Regions from separate parts of the Lysinibacillus sp. RC46 genome, predicted to be linked through region 2. Evidence: riboswitches for the same ligand, from Rfam matches in the RefSeq annotation. Region 2 holds a riboswitch; each other region holds the start of a gene.
The links. Region 2 has a riboswitch for cobalamin ahead of ABH966_RS24510 (hypothetical protein). Riboswitches for the same ligand answer to the same signal wherever they lie in the genome.
Positions count from the first base shown of each region.

Region 1: another riboswitch for cobalamin. It lies ahead of metE (5-methyltetrahydropteroyltriglutamate--homocysteine S-methyltransferase); the one in region 2 lies ahead of ABH966_RS24510 (hypothetical protein).
Region 3: another riboswitch for cobalamin. It lies ahead of ABH966_RS11780 (ribonucleoside-diphosphate reductase subunit alpha); the one in region 2 lies ahead of ABH966_RS24510 (hypothetical protein).
Region 4: another riboswitch for cobalamin. It lies ahead of ABH966_RS19455 ((2Fe-2S) ferredoxin domain-containing protein); the one in region 2 lies ahead of ABH966_RS24510 (hypothetical protein).

Region 1 covers NZ_JBGCCF010000007.1:180,560-185,289, forward strand. The annotation lists gene ABH966_RS08955 (VOC family protein) at 1-320, opposite strand, end outside; gene ABH966_RS08960 (DUF5367 domain-containing protein) at 380-778, opposite strand; gene ABH966_RS08965 (TetR/AcrR family transcriptional regulator) at 791-1,366, opposite strand; cobalamin riboswitch at 1,573-1,751, shown strand; gene metE (5-methyltetrahydropteroyltriglutamate--homocysteine S-methyltransferase) at 1,938-4,232, shown strand; cobalamin riboswitch at 4,430-4,620, shown strand.
Region 2 covers NZ_JBGCCF010000042.1:37,534-42,263, reverse strand. The annotation lists gene ABH966_RS24520 (class I adenylate-forming enzyme family protein) at 1-182, shown strand, start outside; gene ABH966_RS24515 (acyl-CoA dehydrogenase family protein) at 184-1,851, shown strand; cobalamin riboswitch at 1,928-2,110, shown strand; gene ABH966_RS24510 (hypothetical protein) at 2,139-2,339, shown strand; gene ABH966_RS24505 (ABC transporter substrate-binding protein) at 2,439-3,404, shown strand; gene ABH966_RS24500 (FecCD family ABC transporter permease) at 3,401-4,402, shown strand; gene ABH966_RS24495 (adenosylcobinamide amidohydrolase) at 4,399-4,730, shown strand, end outside.
Region 3 covers NZ_JBGCCF010000011.1:35,995-40,724, reverse strand. The annotation lists gene ABH966_RS11785 (ribonucleotide-diphosphate reductase subunit beta) at 1-950, opposite strand, end outside; gene ABH966_RS11780 (ribonucleoside-diphosphate reductase subunit alpha) at 963-3,176, opposite strand; cobalamin riboswitch at 3,339-3,526, opposite strand; gene ABH966_RS11775 (hypothetical protein) at 3,637-4,320, opposite strand; gene ABH966_RS11770 (ECF transporter S component) at 4,317-4,730, opposite strand, start outside.
Region 4 covers NZ_JBGCCF010000024.1:27,754-32,483, reverse strand. The annotation lists gene cbiQ (cobalt ECF transporter T component CbiQ) at 1-326, opposite strand, end outside; gene ABH966_RS19465 (energy-coupling factor ABC transporter substrate-binding protein) at 332-604, opposite strand; gene ABH966_RS19460 (energy-coupling factor ABC transporter permease) at 606-1,352, opposite strand; cobalamin riboswitch at 1,492-1,676, opposite strand; cobalamin riboswitch at 1,906-2,088, shown strand; gene ABH966_RS19455 ((2Fe-2S) ferredoxin domain-containing protein) at 2,227-2,598, shown strand; gene cobJ (precorrin-3B C(17)-methyltransferase) at 2,603-4,273, shown strand; gene ABH966_RS19445 (sirohydrochlorin chelatase) at 4,288-4,730, shown strand, end outside.

The DNA of each region.
Region 1 (4,730 bases), on a different contig from region 2:
CTAAATTCAAAGCGTTCAAAATGAGGAATAGGAACTGAGTCGAAAATTTCTATATGATGTTCGGCTAGTACCTTCTTCCAATGTTCGATATTTTCAACTTGATAGGCAATATGAGCCTTCGTCGTTAATCTATCAAAGCCATCCTCTGTACCTACATGTACCGCTCTATTGCCGACCTGTAACCAAAATCCACCTCGTCCTTTCAGCGAATCAGGCTTTTCAATTTCTTTTAGTCCTAATACTTGACAGTAAAAATGTCTTCCTTTTTCTTCTTCACCTTTTGGTATTGTTATTTGAACGTGATGTAAGCCTATAATCATTTTTTCTCCTCCTTTAATTCTAATCATTACTTACTTCTAGGATAATAATGTAAAATCCTTTAATTTGATGAATGAATAGTATTCTTTTTCACGAATGAAGCATTTGTAAAACCAGTAATGAGAATTAGGGAGTAAGCCCATAATAGCCATGAGGCGAAATATCGATCTAAGTCAGCCGATAAATTCGGGAAAATATTGTCGAAAACTAACAATACGACTGCATCAATGAGCATTCCAGGTAATACGATACAAATAGCAGCCAGTAACCGTTCTGTACCTTTTGTCTTTTTCAAAGAATAAATAGGTATTGTCGCTATCCAAACGATTGGAATAGCTAAAATGTAAGTAGCTATCATGAGGAAAGGTTCTTCAAGGGTAAAAAAGTAATGCCCTACAAATCGAAATACGGCACTTGCTACAAGCCAAATCCCAAAACCCCAGCATAAAAAGAATCGCATAGTTTTCCTCCTCTAATTATTTTCTAGACGATGCAATGTCTGAAGGATTTTTTCTAATTGCTGATAGAAGACATCTACATCGAAATCGTCCCTCATCATCACTTGTAAGGCTAAGCCATCAATAAGGGCGTTGAAAAAAATGCTCCAAGTTTCCATCGACACGCCATCAATTGGTGATGTATCCCATAATTTATTTAAAATGTTACATAAATGTTCATTTTCAGCCGCTAAAATTTGTCCAATTTGCTGTCTAATAGTTGGGTTCGTAAAGCCGAAAACAGTTAAGGTGAAAAATAATTTATGATAAAACGCATCATTTTCATATCGACTTTTTGCAGAGAGAAGTGCAGATTGAATCATTTCTCGATCAGTCATCAGAATCTCATTCCAGGAATTTTCACAGATGTCTTGGACAATTTCTAGAATGATTTGCTCTTTTGATTTGAAATGATAATAAATAGTTCCTTGTGTCACCCCAGCTTGCTCAGCAACAGCCTTTAAGGTGAATTTCTCAATCCCTTTTTCTACTAAACTTTGCTTGGCAGCCATTAATAAATCTGACTTTTCAATACCAGTAGGTTTTGCCATTTGTTTACACCTCCTTTGTTATTAGTTAGTTGGATAACTAACTATAAAATAACAGAATATCCCACTATTTACAAGTTTATTTTGGTAGCGGGGCTGCTAGTCTTCGATGATTCCATATGTTTGGAATAACAGCAGTATGAAGAATCGAACAAATCTGAAAATAAATCTACTTTTCAGAAAAATATATGTTATAGTAAAACATAATTAAATATTGTGTAAGAGTTGGTGCCGAATGAAAGTTTGGCTTAAAAGGGAAGTCGGTGTAAATCCGACGCTGTCCCGCAACTGTAAATCGGAGCAAATCACAATTGCCACTGGGAAACTGGGAAGGCTGTGAGGCGTGTTGATGAGAAGCCAGGAGACCTGCCAATATCTAGTACACACCAAATACCTACGTGGAAATAGGTGGTGAGATGTGACCATATCGGCCCTGTGCGACAATAAATCATGCGATATTTTGAAAGAATTTCGTATTGTTTCTTGATAGCTAATTTTGATATGCAATGACAGCCATTTTCCAAAAAAAAGGAGGGTGGCTTTTTTTTTATTTTGATTGATAGGAGAGATAAACATGACGTATACAAGTACTACAGTTGGTTATCCGTATATCGGAGAAGATCGTGAATGGAAAAAGGCTTTAGAGGCATTTTGGAAAAAGGAGCTTTCAGAGGATGAATTTTTACAGCATTTAAAGGATATTCGCCTAGCTCGAATAAACAAGCAGATTCGTCTCGGCATAGACATGATAACTGTCGGAGATTTCACACTCTATGACAGAATGTTGGATACGGCAATGATGTTTGGCTTAGTTCCAAAGCGCTTTGATTGGCAGGGAGACAAAGTTGATTTACAAACTTACTATGGGGTAGCTCGTGGTAGTAAAAAAGCCGTGGCTAGTGAAATGACAAAATGGTTTAATACAAACTATCATTATATTGTGCCAGAATATGAGGGACAACCTTTACAATTGACAGAAAATAAAATATTGGCAGACTTTTTAGAGGCTAAGGAAGCGTTTGGTATTACAGCAAAACCTACATTGATTGGCCCATATACATTTTGTAAATTAACAAAAGGCTATGACAAACTATCGCAGATTACATTTATTTTAGCATTACTACCACTTTATACGCAGGTCTTAAAGGAGTTAGTGGATGCTGGTGTAGAGTGGATTCAATTAGAGGAGCCTGCTCTTGCCACAACACTAGATGAAGCGGAGGTTAAACTTGTTCAAGAAATTTATAGACAATTAATTGCATCAGTACCCGAGGTTAACATTATGCTACAAACATATTTTGAGTCATTATCGGCATACGAGTCAATTGTGACACTTCCGGTTCAAGGAATTGGGTTAGACTTTGTGCATGGCTATGGCGAAAATATGGAGGCATTACGTCAATTTGGCTTCCCACAAGATAAAGTATTAGCGGCCGGTATTATAAATGGACGAGATATTTGGCGCTCCAATCTAGCAGAGGCTAGCTCAACTATTAAAGCTATTGAACAGCTAAGTGGTGCTAAAGAAATATGGATTCAATCTTCGTGTAACTTACAGCATGTTCCAATTACAACTACTCTCGAAACAAAGCTCGATCCAGTTCTAAAAAATGCCCTTTCTTTTGCAGATGAAAAATTAGTTGAAATCAATGAAATAACAAAATACTTACAAGGCACAGGAAGCCCCTCAAATCAAAAAACATCTGAAAGTATGAAGGCGATTGAAGCGTTGAAAAATCACCCGGCTCGTCAAAATAGAAGTATTCAACAAGCCATTAAAGCAGTGTCAGCACAAGATTTTGAACGCCAGAGTGAATTTAAAACACGTCAAAAGGTTCAACAACAAGCCTTGCAATTACCGCTGTTCCCAACTACAACAATTGGGAGCTTTCCGCAATCAGACGAAGTCAAACGTACACGAAGTGCATGGCGAAAGAAACAACTATCTGATGAGGATTATGCAGCGTTTGTCGAACAAGAGACAAAACGTTGGATCACTATTCAAGAGGAATTAGATATCGACGTTTTGGTACACGGTGAATTTGAGCGCACAGATATGGTTGAATATTTCGGGGAAAAACTTACTGGTTTTGCATTTACGGAGAAAGCATGGGTTGTATCATATGGCTCTCGCTGTGTGAAGCCACCAATTATTTATGGTGACGTTGCATGGGAAGCACCGATGACAGTTAAAGAAACAGCCTATGCCCAAAGCCAAACGAATCGTTATGTAAAGGGAATGCTCACAGGTCCTGTGACAATTTTAAATTGGTCCTTTGTCCGGGATGATATTTCACGGGAGGATGTATCCTATCAAATTGCTTTGGCACTTCGAAAAGAGGTAGAAGCACTAGAAGCTGCGGGTATTTCTATTATTCAGGTTGATGAACCAGCATTACGAGAGGGCTTGCCACTGTGTGAAGAAAATTGGGGAGCTTACTTAGAGTGGACGGTGAATGCTTTTAAACTTGCTACATCTAGTGTGAAGGATCAAACACAAATTCATACACATATGTGCTATTGTGAGTTTAATGATTTTATCGAGCCAATTAGTGCATTGGATGCTGATGTTATTTCAATTGAAACGTCACGTAGCCATGGCGAGCTGATTTCTTCTCTGCAAGTCAATCCGTATGAAAAAGGAATTGGGCTAGGCGTTTATGATATTCATAGTCCACGTGTACCGAGCGAAGAAGAGATGCTGAGTATTATGCAGGATAGCTTACAGGTTTTATCAAAAAATCAATTTTGGGTGAATCCTGACTGTGGTTTAAAAACAAGGAAGGAAACAGAAACAGTTGCAGCACTGGCACATATGGTAGCTGCGGCAAAAACTCTCCGTCAACAAGTCCAACAGTCCATACATTAAATAGAAACTTGACTTCTTTTTAAGAGGTCAGGTTTTTCTTTTTATTCGACAGAAATTTTTATAGAAAAAGTGAAGTGACAGCTACTGAAAAAATTTAAGCGAAGGTAGCGTGGTCCAAGCGATGGATAGACTAGTCAAACAGATGCTTAGATGGTGAAGTACTCGATTATACAAGATACTATGGTATAATAATATAAACGGAATAATAAGATAGAGGTACAAATCGGAATTCCGATTTGTTTAAAAGGGAAGATCGGTGTAAATCCGGCGCTGTCCCGCAACTGTAAATGTGAGCACGTTTCAAAAGACCACTGTTACGCATTGTAATGGGAAGGTGAAAAGTGTGATGAACATAAGCCAGGAGACCTGCCTTTATCTAGTACAACCAAAAAACCTACGAGGATAGGGGGTGTTGAGTGTGACTAGAGAAATTCTCCTGCATGCTCATAGTACGATGATTGCTAAGAAGGTAGCTTCTATTACCAATAGAAAGCTTTT
Region 2 (4,730 bases):
AAACGGTGAAGGCCGTTTATGCCGCTAAAACGGAAATTGACGAGGATGAACTGAAAGCTTATTTGGAGGAGCATCTTGCTAAATATAAAATTCCACGCATCTTTGAACGTGTGGAAGCGTTACCACGAAATGCATCGGGCAAAATACTAAAACAATCCTTGAAGGGACAAGAGGTGAGATAGCATGAAGGTTTTACAGCGGGAAGAAATGAAAACAACAAATTTTTTTAACGATAATGATACACTTCATAAAGTTTTAGAAATGATGCTAGATAAAGAGTTTGTGGACTATGCAAAACGTGAGTTAACAGATTTTGGTGAGCTTTGTGCTGGAGATATTGATGTGAGAGCCAAACATACGGATCGAGAGGGTGAACCTCGATTACAAAGGTATAATGCCTATGGTGAAGAAGTGTCAGAGGTTTGGGTTAATGATGGCTATAAAAAAACAATAGAAGAAACGTACAATACCGGCATAGTTGGCTATGTGCATAAGGATATTCCGCAATTAGGTAGGAAGGGAAATTATGTGTATAGCTTTGCTCAAGGCTATATACTATCACATGCTGAGCCAGGCTTTTACTGTCCTGTTACTTTAACAATGGCAACGGCTTATCTCCTTGATCATTATGCGAGTGATGAGGTAAAGGAGCGCTTTTTACCACATGTTTGTGCAACAGGAGATACAGAGCTATATGAGGGGGCTACATTTTTAACGGAGCGTCAAGGTGGCTCTGATGTTGGGGCGAATGTTGTGGAGGCAAGACAGGACGGCAATCAGTATCGCTTATATGGGGAAAAATATTTTGCATCAAACGCAGGAATGTGTGGAGTAACTATGGTATTGGCGCGCATGAAAGGGGCTCAGGTAGGCTCAAAGGGCTTAACATTATTTGCAGTTCCGTGGCGAAATGAGGATGGCACAGTTAATAATCTCCGCATTCGGCGTTTAAAGGATAAACTTGGCGTTAGAGCAGTGCCTTCTGGTGAGGTGGAATTTGATGGTGCGCTAGCATATGTTGTTGGTGATCCGAATAAAGGAATTTATTATATGCTGGAGGCACTTAATTTATCAAGAATTTGCAATGCGGTTGCTTCTATCGGCATTATGCGCCGCGGATATTTAGAGGCGAAGTATTATGTGACAAATCGTCATGCCTTTGGTAAACCTTTAACGCAATATCCTATGATTCAGGATACACTAGGGAAATTCGCTGCCAAGCTTCATGTAGAAGTTGCCACGGTTTTTGATCTTATTCAGCTTTACGATAAAGTAACTAGTGGGCAGGGGAATAAAGAAGACATTATTTTAAACCGCTTGTATATTGCTATCATGAAAAAAGAAACGGCAGAGCAAGCTGTACATTATGCTAGTGAAGCCATTGAATTACATGGCGGAAACGGCTATATTGAAGATTTTGTTACACCTCGGTTATTAAGAGATGCACAGGTACTTACTGTGTGGGAAGGGACTGCGAATATTTTAGCTTTAGAGCTCATTCGTTTAGTTGATAAGTTTCATGCGCACGAAATGTTTGTTCGTGTCATGGAAGAACGTCTAGAAAAACTAGTTGCCAGTCCATTAGTTGAAATTGTCGTGGATCAATTAGCAAAACTAGAATCAACTTTGCAAACATTTAGCCGTTTAGATGATGCAACAAAAACGTTTGAAGCAAAAAAGGTCGCAGAGAAAATGGCGCATTTATATGAAAGTGTGGTAGCAGTCGAATGGGCACAAAGATTCGGTGGCAAATATGAGAAGCTAGCAGATATTTATTTAGAGCACACATGGGCATTGCGAGAAATGGGTGCACCAATGAAAACGGTACAGTATTTTTCAGATATCGTTTAACTTCTTTTAGTATATTGATTTGTTTAGAAGTCGTCTCGAATGGAGGCGACTTCTTTCATTTTCATGTATAATACAATCAACTGAATATTATAAAGGTTCTTTACTTAAGTAAAGTGAAAAGGGAAATCGGTGTAATTCCGATGCGGTCCCGCCACTGTATGTGTGAGTTTTTTCAATCTGCGCCACTGAAAATTTCGGGAAGGCTTGAAAAAGCGTATGGAGCACGAGCCAGGAGACCTGCCTTTATAGAAAACACGTTGTAGCCTACGAGGATAGGATGGTGGATTTTGTATATGTATTTTTGTGCAAATTTGACCCCCTCATTATTTTATGATGAGGGGTATTTGTTTTGGAAGATGAATGTCGATAAATTTGAAAACATGGGCGATAAATTCACAATGTTAGGCGATAAACTCAAAAAGTTGGGTGATAAATTCACAATGTTAGGTGATAAACTCAAAATGTTGGCTGGAAGTTCGCAATGTTGACGATAACCCCACAATGTTAGGCGATCAAAAACTAAAATGTATCGATCAATCAGAAAAACAATAAAAACTATACGCACAAATAGACTAAGGAGGATTCACATGAAGAAAATTTGGAAAATAGGGTTATCAGCATTTTTAGCTATGGGCTTACTTGCTGCATGTAATACAAAAGAGGCGACAAATGAAAAGCCGTCATCTTCTGAGCAACAAGAGACTGCAAAAGTAGATCAAGCAACATTCCCAATGACGATAAAGGATGCTACTGGCAAGGATATTACGCTAGAGGCACCTCCTGAAAAAATTGTCTCACTCATTCCGAGTAACACAGAAATATTATTTGGCCTTGGCTTAAATAATGAAATAGTTGGCGTGACCGATAATGACGATTATCCACCAGAGGTTACTAAAAAAGAAAAGGTTGGCGGTATGGATTATAATATTGAAAAAATTATTGCTTTATCGCCAGATATCGTTTTTACGCATGCGTCAGGTATGAGTTATTCAAAAGGAGCCATTGAACAGCTTGAGGCGGTAGGTGTGAAAGTATTTGTTGTAGCGGATGCAAAAAACTTTAATGAAACTTACACAACGATTGAACAGCTTGGTCGTGCAACAGGAAAACTAGAAGAAGCTAAAAAAATTGTTGCAAATATGAAGGCAAAAGTTAAAGAAGTTGAAACAAAACTTGACGGTGTTGAGCCGAAGAAAGTCTTTGTAGAATCGTCTGATGAGCCACAGATTTATACAGCTGGTAAAGGTACATTTATGAATGAAATGCTAGAAATGATTCATGCTGAAAATGTGGCAGCAGATGTAAATGACTGGTATCAAATCGATGCTGAAAAAATTATCGCGAAAAATCCAGATGTCATTGTTGTGGCATATAATTATGTACCTGAAATTTTAACGAAAATTCCACAACGTGCAGGCTTTGAGACAATCTCTGCCGTAAAAAATAAAGCCATAGTACAAGTAGATGAAAATATGATAAGTCGTCAAGGTCCTCGATTAGCAGATGGTCTTGAGGAACTAGCAAAAGCTGTCTACCCTGAGGCGTTTAAATGAGTAAAACAATTGTAGCCTATGTAACAGCAATTACGCTTCTAACCATTAGCATCTGGTGTGGTGTGGCGATAGGCTCAGTTCATATTCCACTAGAAGTGTTGTGGAATAAGGCGGCTGATGAAACAGCCGCCAATATTTTATGGAAAATTCGATTACCCCGAGTCCTGCTGGCAGGGCTTGTAGGGGCGTCACTTGCAATTGCAGGGGCAGCTTTTCAGGGCTTATTAAAAAATCCTTTGGCTGATCCTTATACATTAGGTGTTTCCTCTGGTGCATCAGTTGGCGCAGTTATGACAATTTTTTTTAGTATATCAATACCTGTAGTAGGCCATTTTACATTGCCGACCTTTAGTATGATAGGTGCCATATTAACGATGGTAGCTGTTATGGGCTTTGCTAGAATAGTAGACCGCTCGCTAAAAATGGAAACTCTTATTTTAACAGGGGTTATATTTAGTTCATTTTTAGGTTCTTTGATTTCATTAATGATTGCATTGTCTGGTGAAGAGCTACGCCAAGTAATCGGATGGTTGCTAGGCTCAGTATCGATGCGTGGTTGGCCATATGTTCAGATGATTATTCCGTTTGTCATAATTGGCTCAATTATGCTTTGGACACAAAGACGCGAGTTAAATGTTCTGTTATATGGTGAAGAACGCGCGCAGCATTTAGGTGTCAATGTTAAGCGCAGTAAATATATTATTTTAGTGGGTGGATCCATGTTGACGGGAGCTGCGGTAGCTGTTTCTGGAACGATTGGCTTTGTTGGTTTAGTTGTTCCTCATATGACGAGAATGGTTTGGGGTTCTGATCACCGTCATTTATTGCCATTATCATTTTTAAATGGGGCAACTTTGCTGATTATTTGTGATTTAATAGCACGAACAATTATTATGCCAAGAGAGCTACCGATTGGTGTCATTACTGCATTTATTGGGGCGCCCGTTTTTTCCTATATTTTTTATAAGCAACGTAGAAGCAAGGGGGTACGGGCATGATTGTTGTTGAACATCTTTCCGGCGGCTATGAAGACGTACCGATCGTCCAGGATATAAGTTTTTCCGTTGAAAAAGGCAAAATACTAGGGATTTTAGGGCCGAATGGTAGCGGGAAATCCACACTGTTAAAAGTAATAAGTGGCATACTACCAGCAACTGCAGGCACTATATTAGTAGATGGCAAAAATAGTAGCTCTTACAATGCTCGTGCATTAGCAAAAAAAATGGCGGTGCTTCCACAATTACACGCTAATGCCTTTTCAAACAGTGTACGGGAGGCAGTATCACTTGGGCGTTATCCACATCAAACAGGCTTCTTTTCAAGCTG
Region 3 (4,730 bases), on a different contig from region 2:
TCCTCATACGCTTTAACCCACTTTAATGGATTTTTGCGATAGCCTTCAAATGGACGCTCTACGCCAAGCTGATTACAGCGTACATTAGCATAGAAATGTACATAATCATGCACATCTTCCACATCGAGGCCAGCAATTTTATCGCCAATTACTTCATTGGCCCAATCGATTTCTAGTTGAACGGCTTCACGGAAGATTTCCTGTACACGAGCTGCTCGTTCAGGTGTATCGTATTCAGGATATTCCTCTAATAGCTCCTGATAAATTTTCACAAATAAATCGACATGTAGCTGTTCATCGCGATTAATATAATTAATCATCGTTGACGAGGCCACCATTTTTTGATTGCGTGCTAAATGATAGAAGAACGCAAAGCCAGAATAGAAGAATAAACCTTCTAAAATCACATCATAAACAATCGCTTCTAGCATATTTTCAACAGATGGCTCCTCGGAAAATGCTTGGTAGCCCTTAATAACGAAATCATTACGTCGCTCTAGCACTGGCTCTGTACGCCAAAAATCAAATGTACGATCCTGCTCGTCTTTGTTGACAATACTTGATAGCACGTAGGAATAAGAGTGATTATGGATTACCTCTTGTTGCGCTAAAATAATCATTAGTGCATTTAAACTTGAATCTGTTAAATAATCCGCTACTTTCCCCGCAAAATCGGTTTGTACACTATCTAATAGTGCTAGCAAGCCAATGATTTTTAAAAAGGATTCCTGTTCATCTGCTGATAGCTGTGGAAACTGTTTGACATCATTGCTCATATTAATTTCAAACGGTGTCCAGAAGTTCCCTAGCATTTTTTTATACTTAGGATATGCCCAGCTAAAACGCACATCATCCCAGTTCAAAATGTTAGAAGAACGTCCGTTGACAATTCCTGTTGAACGGTTCGGTGCATCTTTATCCATAATTTGTCGTTTTGTAATAGTTGTCATTGTTATTTCCTCCTAGCTCGCGCAAGACTCACATTCTAGCAATTCTACAGATGTTGAGCGCACATAATAAGTCGTTTTTACACCGCTCGCCCAAGCATTCATATGCAATGCTAGTAAATCTTTCGCCTTAATCGTATTTTGAACGTATAAATTAAGTGAAATGCCTTGGTCGATATGACGTGCTCGTGCAGCATTTTGCTTGATTGTCCAATTTTGATCGATGAAATAAGCAGATTTATAATACCAAGTTGTCACAGGTGATAGATCAGGTACTGTTACTGGAATTTTGTAATCCTTCTTCTCTTCTGAATAACTCTTTTGGAAGATCGGATCAATCGTAGCCGTACTGCCTGCTAAAATAGATGTTGATGAGTTCGGTGCAACTGCCATTACATAGCCGTTACGCATACCTTTCTCAGCAACCGCGGCGCGTAATGCATTCCATTTATGACTGTCATAGCCACGTTTGTCAAAATACGCACCCGTATGCCAATCTGAGCCTTCAAATAATGGATAAGCTCCTTTTTCACATGCCAAATCGTTAGAAGCACGAATCGTTAAATATGCAATTTCTTCATATAGCTTGTCCGCAAACTCTACAGCTTCCTCAGACTCCCATTGAATTTCTTTCAAAGCTAATAAATGGTGCCAGCCAAACGTTCCAAGTCCAATACCACGGTAGCGTAGGTTCGTAATTTCTGCTTGTTTTACTGGAATTGTATTTAAAGCAATAACGTTATCTAACATACGTACTTGAACTGGGATTAATCGTTCTAGAACACCAGCCGGTACTGCTCTACCTAAATTGATAGACGATAAGTTACATACAACGAAATCTCCAGGCTTGCGACGTGTTACGATGACATCATCTTCAAGGGTAATAGACTCAAATTCAGTAGCTGACATATTTTGGAATATTTCTGTACACAGGTTCGAGCTGTAAACCATCCCTTCATGCTTATTCGGATTCATGCGATTGACTTCATCTCGATAGAACATAAACGGCACGCCTGTTTCAAGCTGAGAGCGCATAATACGCTTCATAATATCAATGGCTGGTACAACTTCACGACTTAACAATGGATTGGCGATACATTCCTCATATTTAGTACGGAAAGAGCCGTCACCCTTTTTCTCATCATAGAAATCCTCTAGTGAAAAGCCCATAACTTCTCGCACTTCATGTGGGTCAAATAAATGCCATTCCCCGCGCTCTTCTACCGTTTCCATAAATAAATCCGGTAAGCATAGCCCTGTGAAAATATCATGAGCACGCAAACGCTCATCCCCATTGTTTAAGCGTAAATCTAAAAACGTAAAGACGTCTTTATGCCAAACATCTAAATAGACAGCAATAGCGCCTTGTCGTTGACCAAGCTGATCGACTGAAACCGCCGTATTATTAAGTTGTTTAATCCATGGTAAAACACCACTTGATGCACCTTTAAAGCCTTTAATAGATGAGCCTCGGCTACGAATTTTACCCATATAAACACCAATACCACCGCCGTACTTCGATAATGTTGCGACATCTGTATTCGTGTCATAAATGCTTTGTAAACTATCATCTACTGTATCGATAAAGCAACTTGATAGCTGTCCATGTGTTTTACCTGCATTTGATAATGTTGGTGTGGCAACAGTCATATATAAATTACTCATTGCCCAGTAAGATTCACGTACTTTTTCTAAACGATTTTCTGTTTCATCCTGCATCAGAGTCATCGCAATGACCATCCATCGTTCCTGCGGTAATTCCACCGGTGTTTTCGTGTAATCACGGACTACATAGCGGTCCATTAATGTTTTTAAACCTATATACGTAAACAACTCATCTCGACTTGATTCTAAATAAGAAGCGAGTTCCTGAAGCTCCTGCTCACTATACTTTGTTGTTAAACTTTCATGATACAAACCAACTTCTGTATAGTGTGCTAAATGTTCTGGGAAAACCTTATAAACATCTTTCACTGAGACACCACGACGCATCGCAAATTGGTCATATAATTTTTCTAAATAAATTTGAGCTGCGACAAATGTCCAGTATGGCTCCTCTTCATCAATGAGGCTAAGCGTTTGTAAAATCATCGCATCTGCCCATGCTTCAAATGTGGCATTGTCGTTTTTTCGTAGCCATCGATCCGATAACCTCACAAAACTTTCGAGTTCATCCTCCGTGTAACTTTTCTTGAGCTTAGTCATTTGCTGTTCGATTTGAATTGTCATGTACACATTCTCTCCCTTTCCTTCTCCAGCAACACAAAAAGCGATCACGCAACATCTATCGGTTACGTGATCGCAGTAAAATCGGAAATGGAAATGAAGGATAAGCGCACAAAGAAGTGAACAAATCTCTCGCCTCCACTTCTCAATCCCCGAAGAATGTGTTGCTGTCTTGAACATATCGGCAGGTCTCCTGGCTCATGCTTCCTCCAAATGATCACCTTCCCGTTCTTCACAGTGGCCTACTCATCATTTGTCAGCACTTACAGTTGCGGGGACAGCTTCGGCCTAAGATGACTCTTTTTCCGAATTCCCTTTTAAACCATATTGGTACCGTTCGTCCAAAATACTATATATTGTGTTTTAACTCCTAAACAAATCTAACATATTGTGTTTATTGTTGCAATAGGCGATTTGCCCCTTGCAAGTTATAAAGTGCTACATTTTCTCGAAGCAAGCCCAATTACAATGCAGTTTTACGTAGTTTTTCAAAATTTCTAGGAAATTTTTTTTGTGCTAGCTGCTCTTTTTCAGGCTGTATTCCTAGCAAAACTACTGCACATGGACCAGCCGATTTCTCAACATCTAACGAACTTTTGACCTGTTGCTCGCTAAAAAGGCGGGTAAATTCTGCTTGTAGACCTTTTGATCCAACTGGCCATACTTGCTGCACAATCCCCTCTTTCCACGCCTGAAAAATAGGTTGGAGCTGTGCGACATCTTCAGGCTGAGCAAGGATTTCATTGCCTACAAGCGGTAATCCATAGGTGTACCAACTAAGCTGTTCATACTTAGTTGCTGTGTGTTTTTGCTGTTCACCTAGCATCGTTATAGATAATCCTGATTGTAGAGTCGGCATATTGGACTCTGTACTACCGTCTATCGGTGGACAATTAAGCCCCGCCTCATCAAAAACCTGCTGAATGCCTGCAACATAACGAGACCATGCAGCATCTCCTGAAAAATTAGCGAGTAAAATATGGTTTGGTAAAGCATTTGCAGCAAGCTGCTCTAAAAAAGTAACACGCGCCGTGAAGTATGCCGTTAGTTTGTCTGGAGCAGACACAACATCTTGTGGTTTTTCGCCAATGGCTGCGGCATTATCTGTTGTAGCAAACAGCTCACCTATTTTTATTGCATTTCTCAATGTACTCGACCTTCCTTACGCACAAACACCTTTGACAGAATTGGCATCACAATTGCAACGATCACCAGATTTACGAGTGTTGCCAATGGAAGACTAGTCAGTGACGCCCAGTAAAATGCCGGACTAATGATAAAGTAAAATGGTAAAGGTGCCACAACACCATTTAAAATAAGTGCCACGGGCCATTTCCAGAAATGCATTCCTTTTTTATGCATGACCCCAAAGACCCATACAACAATAAACATTTCTACTGCGATAATAATATGTAGTGGCCCTAGAGGGAAGCCAGTAGTTAAGGCTGAGATAAAATGCCCAATGACTCCCGCAACCCCAGCTAATACTGGAGATAAAAAGACAACGCTCAACATTGCAGGTGCAGAGTCAAGCGCTGCAGTTGAAATAAATGTTGG
Region 4 (4,730 bases), on a different contig from region 2:
CTGACAAAAATTGTCCAATTATGAAGAGAAAATGACCAAATGTTTGAAGGAAGCCTGTTTGTCGCTGGCGCGATAGAAATTAAAATGGATACTAAACTTGATAGTAAAAAAAATCCAGGTAGCAACAATAACTTTGCGTAATATTTAGCAGGGATTTTTGCGCCTAAAATGATAAAAGCACTCATCACAATAAATGTAATGAGTGAAATTCGTTCATCTCTCATGATAAGCGACAATAAAAGCAGTCCAAGGGATAACGTCATTTTTTCTAGCGGATGAACAGACGCTAGTTTATTCAAATAAGCATACTTATCAATGAGTAACATAGCGTTTAACCTTCTTTATGTTTGCCGCGCATTAAGCCGATGAAATACCCGATGAAACCAGCACCGATAGCAGCTTGTAGTGCGAATAATAAGCTTTCAATTTCACCACTTGGTGGTTCCCATAAGCTTTCAAACCATGGCTCGTAGCTAGCATCTATTTCACTAATTGCTGCTTCCGCTTCGCCATCAGCCCCTTCGAATTCAGCACCTTTTTGAATAAACAGGGGAACGATTGCTAACAACACAACAATGGCGATGAGCAGTAAGTTTTTTTTCATTTTAGTGAGCCTCCTTTGCAGAGAACACACGTAGAGCTTTTAGTTCACTCACATTGTATTTTTTCAGAAAGTTCATAACGATCACTGTTAAAATTCCTTCACTAACAGCAAGAGGAATTTGTGTTAACGCAAAAATACCAGCAAATTTAGTGAATGAAGCCATAAAGCCTCCGACCTCAGAAGGGAAGGCAAGAGCTAATTGGACAGAAGTGACAATATATGTACCTAAGTCACCAAGCATTGCTGCTAAAAAGACAGCAATGGAAAAGGATAGTCCCAATTTTTGTGAGCCCTTAAATACATAGTAGGCGATAATAGGACCCATAATTGCCATAGAAAAAGTGTTTGCCCCTAATGTTGTAAGCCCACCATGCGCTAACAGTAAAGATTGGAATAATAATACGATTGTCCCGATAACACTCATCGCTAATGGTCCAAAAAGAACTGTTCCAAGTCCAACACCTGTAGGATGCGAGCAACTTCCTGTTACAGAAGGGATTTTTAAGGCAGAAAGTACAAAGGCAAAGGCACCCGAAAGCCCTAATATCATTTTTGTTTCAGGATTTTCATCAATGGTTTTACGAATAGAACGTAATCCTAAAATAATAAATGGAATCGAAATGACCCACCAAAAAATCGCCCATTCGATTGGCAAAAAGCCCTCCATTATATGCATCGCAAATGCACGATTTGGTACGAATAAAAATGCCAATAAAAAATAACTAAGCTTCCAACCTGAAAATTTCAAAAATCTCTCCTCCTTACATTAAAATTTTTAGAAAAAGTATGCGAAAAAAAGCACTTCTCCGATAGTGGAAAAGTGCATAGCTAAAAAAGCAAATAAAATTCTAATCTGCTAAGCCGCACACCCATCCTCGTAGGTTGAAACGATCACATATTTTTCGGCAGGTCTCCTGGCTTTAGTTCAACGTTTTATAGGCCTTCCCATCCTTTGGACAGTGACATTATCTATAAAACTCCCTAATACAGTGGCGGGACCGCGCCGGACTTAAACCGGCTTCCCTTTTAAGCGAAATGCTGAACATTTCACACCGAAAAAAAGATGAAGTTGTGAGATTTCACGACAAAGTGTAACACGAATTTCCATATATATGCTATCCCTTTTGTGAAAAAATTTTAAATTGGGTGTCTATGTCGAAAATTTAGATAAATAGAAAATGGATGTCGCATTTTTCTATGGAATTTTAAAAAAATTGTCACAAATTAAGAAAGAAATATTGAAATTTTAAAAAAATAAGCTATGATAGAAACAGTTTTCAATTACAAAAAAACCATATAATTCATATAAAACATCCATAAGTGCTTGAATATTCAAGATAATAGGGAAATCGGTGAAAGTCCGATACAGCCCCCGCTACTGTAATAGCTGATGAAATCGCGGATGCCACTAGTGAAAACTTAGGAAGGCGCGAAAGTAAAAGGAAGCTTAAGTCAGGAAACCTGCTTATGTGATGATGCAAGCAAACTTTTCGGAGGGAGAAGTTGAAGCGAAAGCGAGTACCAGTATATATTCGTTTTTATTTGGCTTCTACTAAACCTTTACTCTTCGTCTAGAGTAAAGGTTTTTCTTTTTCCTAAAAGCATATGAGGGGAGAACGACTATGACAACTTGGAATTTAGAGGGGATGAAAACACATCTTTTTATTTGCAATGGTAGTAGTTGTATGAAAAAAGATGCTGAGGACATTACACAGGCAATTCGTGATGAAATACAGTTACTGGAGCTTGATAAGGAGATACATACAACAAGGACCCGCTGTAATGGCAGGTGTAAGGATGCTTGTGTTGTCATTGCATATCCTCAGGGCAATTGGTACCGAGTGCCAACGAAGGAGCATGCGAGAGTACTTGTACAAGATTTAAATCATGAAGCGTTACATAATGAGCATGTTTTTACATTGCGTGAAGGTTCGTTGCAGCGTACAGCACAAACAACAGCCATTAAAGGCATTGAAAAGGTGAAAGAGGGGTAACAAAATGGCTCAAAAAGGTAAGATTTTCGTAGTTGGCTTTGGCCCTGGAGACTTTAAACATATTACGACTCGTGCTGTGGAGGCACTACAACAAAGTCATATGATTATAGGCTATAAAACTTATGTTGAACTGATTCAGGATTTAGTTAGTGCAAAGTCGATTATTAGTACTGGTATGACAGAGGAAGTTTCACGTGCGCAAGAAGCGGTGCGTCAAGCAGAGGCTGGAAGTATCGTATCGGTCATTTCCAGTGGGGATGCCGGGGTTTATGGAATGGCAGGATTAGTGTATGAGGTATTAATCGAGCTAGGCTGGACAGAAGCAACTGGTATCGAGGTAGAAATTGTTCCAGGTATTTCAGCTATTAATTCATGTGCCAGTTTACTAGGTGCTCCCATTATGCATGACGCCTGTACCATTAGTTTAAGTGACCACTTAACACCTTGGAATTTAATTGCAAAACGAGTAGAAGCAGCAGCAATGGCGGATTTTGTTATTGCTCTTTATAACCCGAAAAGTGGACGTCGTACGAGACAAATTGTAGAGGCACAACGAATTTTATTGGAATATCGTTCGCCAGATACACCAGTTGGACTTGTGAAAAGCGCGTATCGTGACCGTCAGGAAATAACGATGACTACTTTAGCAGAAATGCTTGAACATGATATCGGCATGTTAACAACGGTTATTATCGGGAATTCAACAACATTCTTCTACGACAATAAAATGATTACGCCACGTGGTTATCAGCGTAAATATACACTTGGTGAGGAAAAACAACCGTTACGACCACATCAACGACTTAAAGAAGAAAATGAACCATGGGCGATGAATCAAGAAACAGGAGCAGCACGTAATGATTTTGCGACAGATCCTAATGCCAATCGTATTAAGCCCAGTTTAGCCATAACACCACAACAAAAGCCTAAAAAATCGTCACTTGAAATGGCGACAGCTGCTCTTACTATGGTAAAGGGAACAAGCGCGGTGAAAGTAACACCTAAGCGTGTTCAACAAAAAATCGAATCTATTTTTGAATTAGCGGTTAGTCCTGGGGTTGCCAATAAGTTCTTTAGTCCTCAACAAATGATGACGTTGGCTGAGGTAGTTGGTGAGGAAGGAACGATGGAGTATACACCAGACCATCAAATTCATTTGAAAGTTCCAACGTCCGAGCCTGAAGAGGTTACCGCAAAGCTTCGTGAAGTTGGCTTTTTACTAGCACCAATTGGTGACGTGCTATCGTTAAAGGCTTGTGACTTCTGTTATGGAGAAAAGTTCGATTCGATTCCATATGCGGAAGAAATTCAAGAAAAGCTTGGTGGTATGTCGTTACCGAAAACATTAAATATCGGCTTTAACGGCTGCGGTATGGCATGTTATCGAGCAGTATTTGATGATATTGGCATTGTTTATCGTAAAAGTAAATTTGATGTTTTTATTGGTGCCAAGCCGGTTGGTCGTACAGCACATGCGGCCCAGCCAGTTGTTGAGGGATTAGAGCCTGAACAGCTCATCCCACTTATTACCGATATTATCGAAGAATATAAAGCAAATGCACATCCAAATGAACGTTTGTTTAAATACTTCAAGCGTGTGAAAAAGATATTACATTTTACGTATCAGGATATGTCTTCAAAAATAAAAGTAGAGCCCGCTCCATGCGGCGACTAGTGAGGAGTAATAAGATGAAAGCAATTTTATTTGTCGGCCACGGGAGCCGTTTAGCTGCAGGAAATGATGAGGTACGCACGTTTATCGAGCAAATGACACCTCGTATTGATGATAGCTTTTTAGTAGAAACATGTTTTTTAGAGTTCGCTTCGCCGAACATTGAAGAAGGTATTACGAACTGTGTGAAGAAGGGTGCTACAGAGGTACACGTTATTCCGATTATCCTTCTTCATGCTGGACATTCAAAAATGCATATTCCAGCAGAAATCGAACATGCGCGTGAGCATTATCCGAATATAACGTTCACATATGGTCAAACAATCGGTATCCATGAAGAAATATTTGCGATTTTAGAAGATCGTTTAGCAGAAATCGGCTTTAATGCGGAAGAAGAACAGAAGGATACTGCCATTTTATTAATTGCACGAGGCGGTAGTGACCCATATGCAAATGGTGA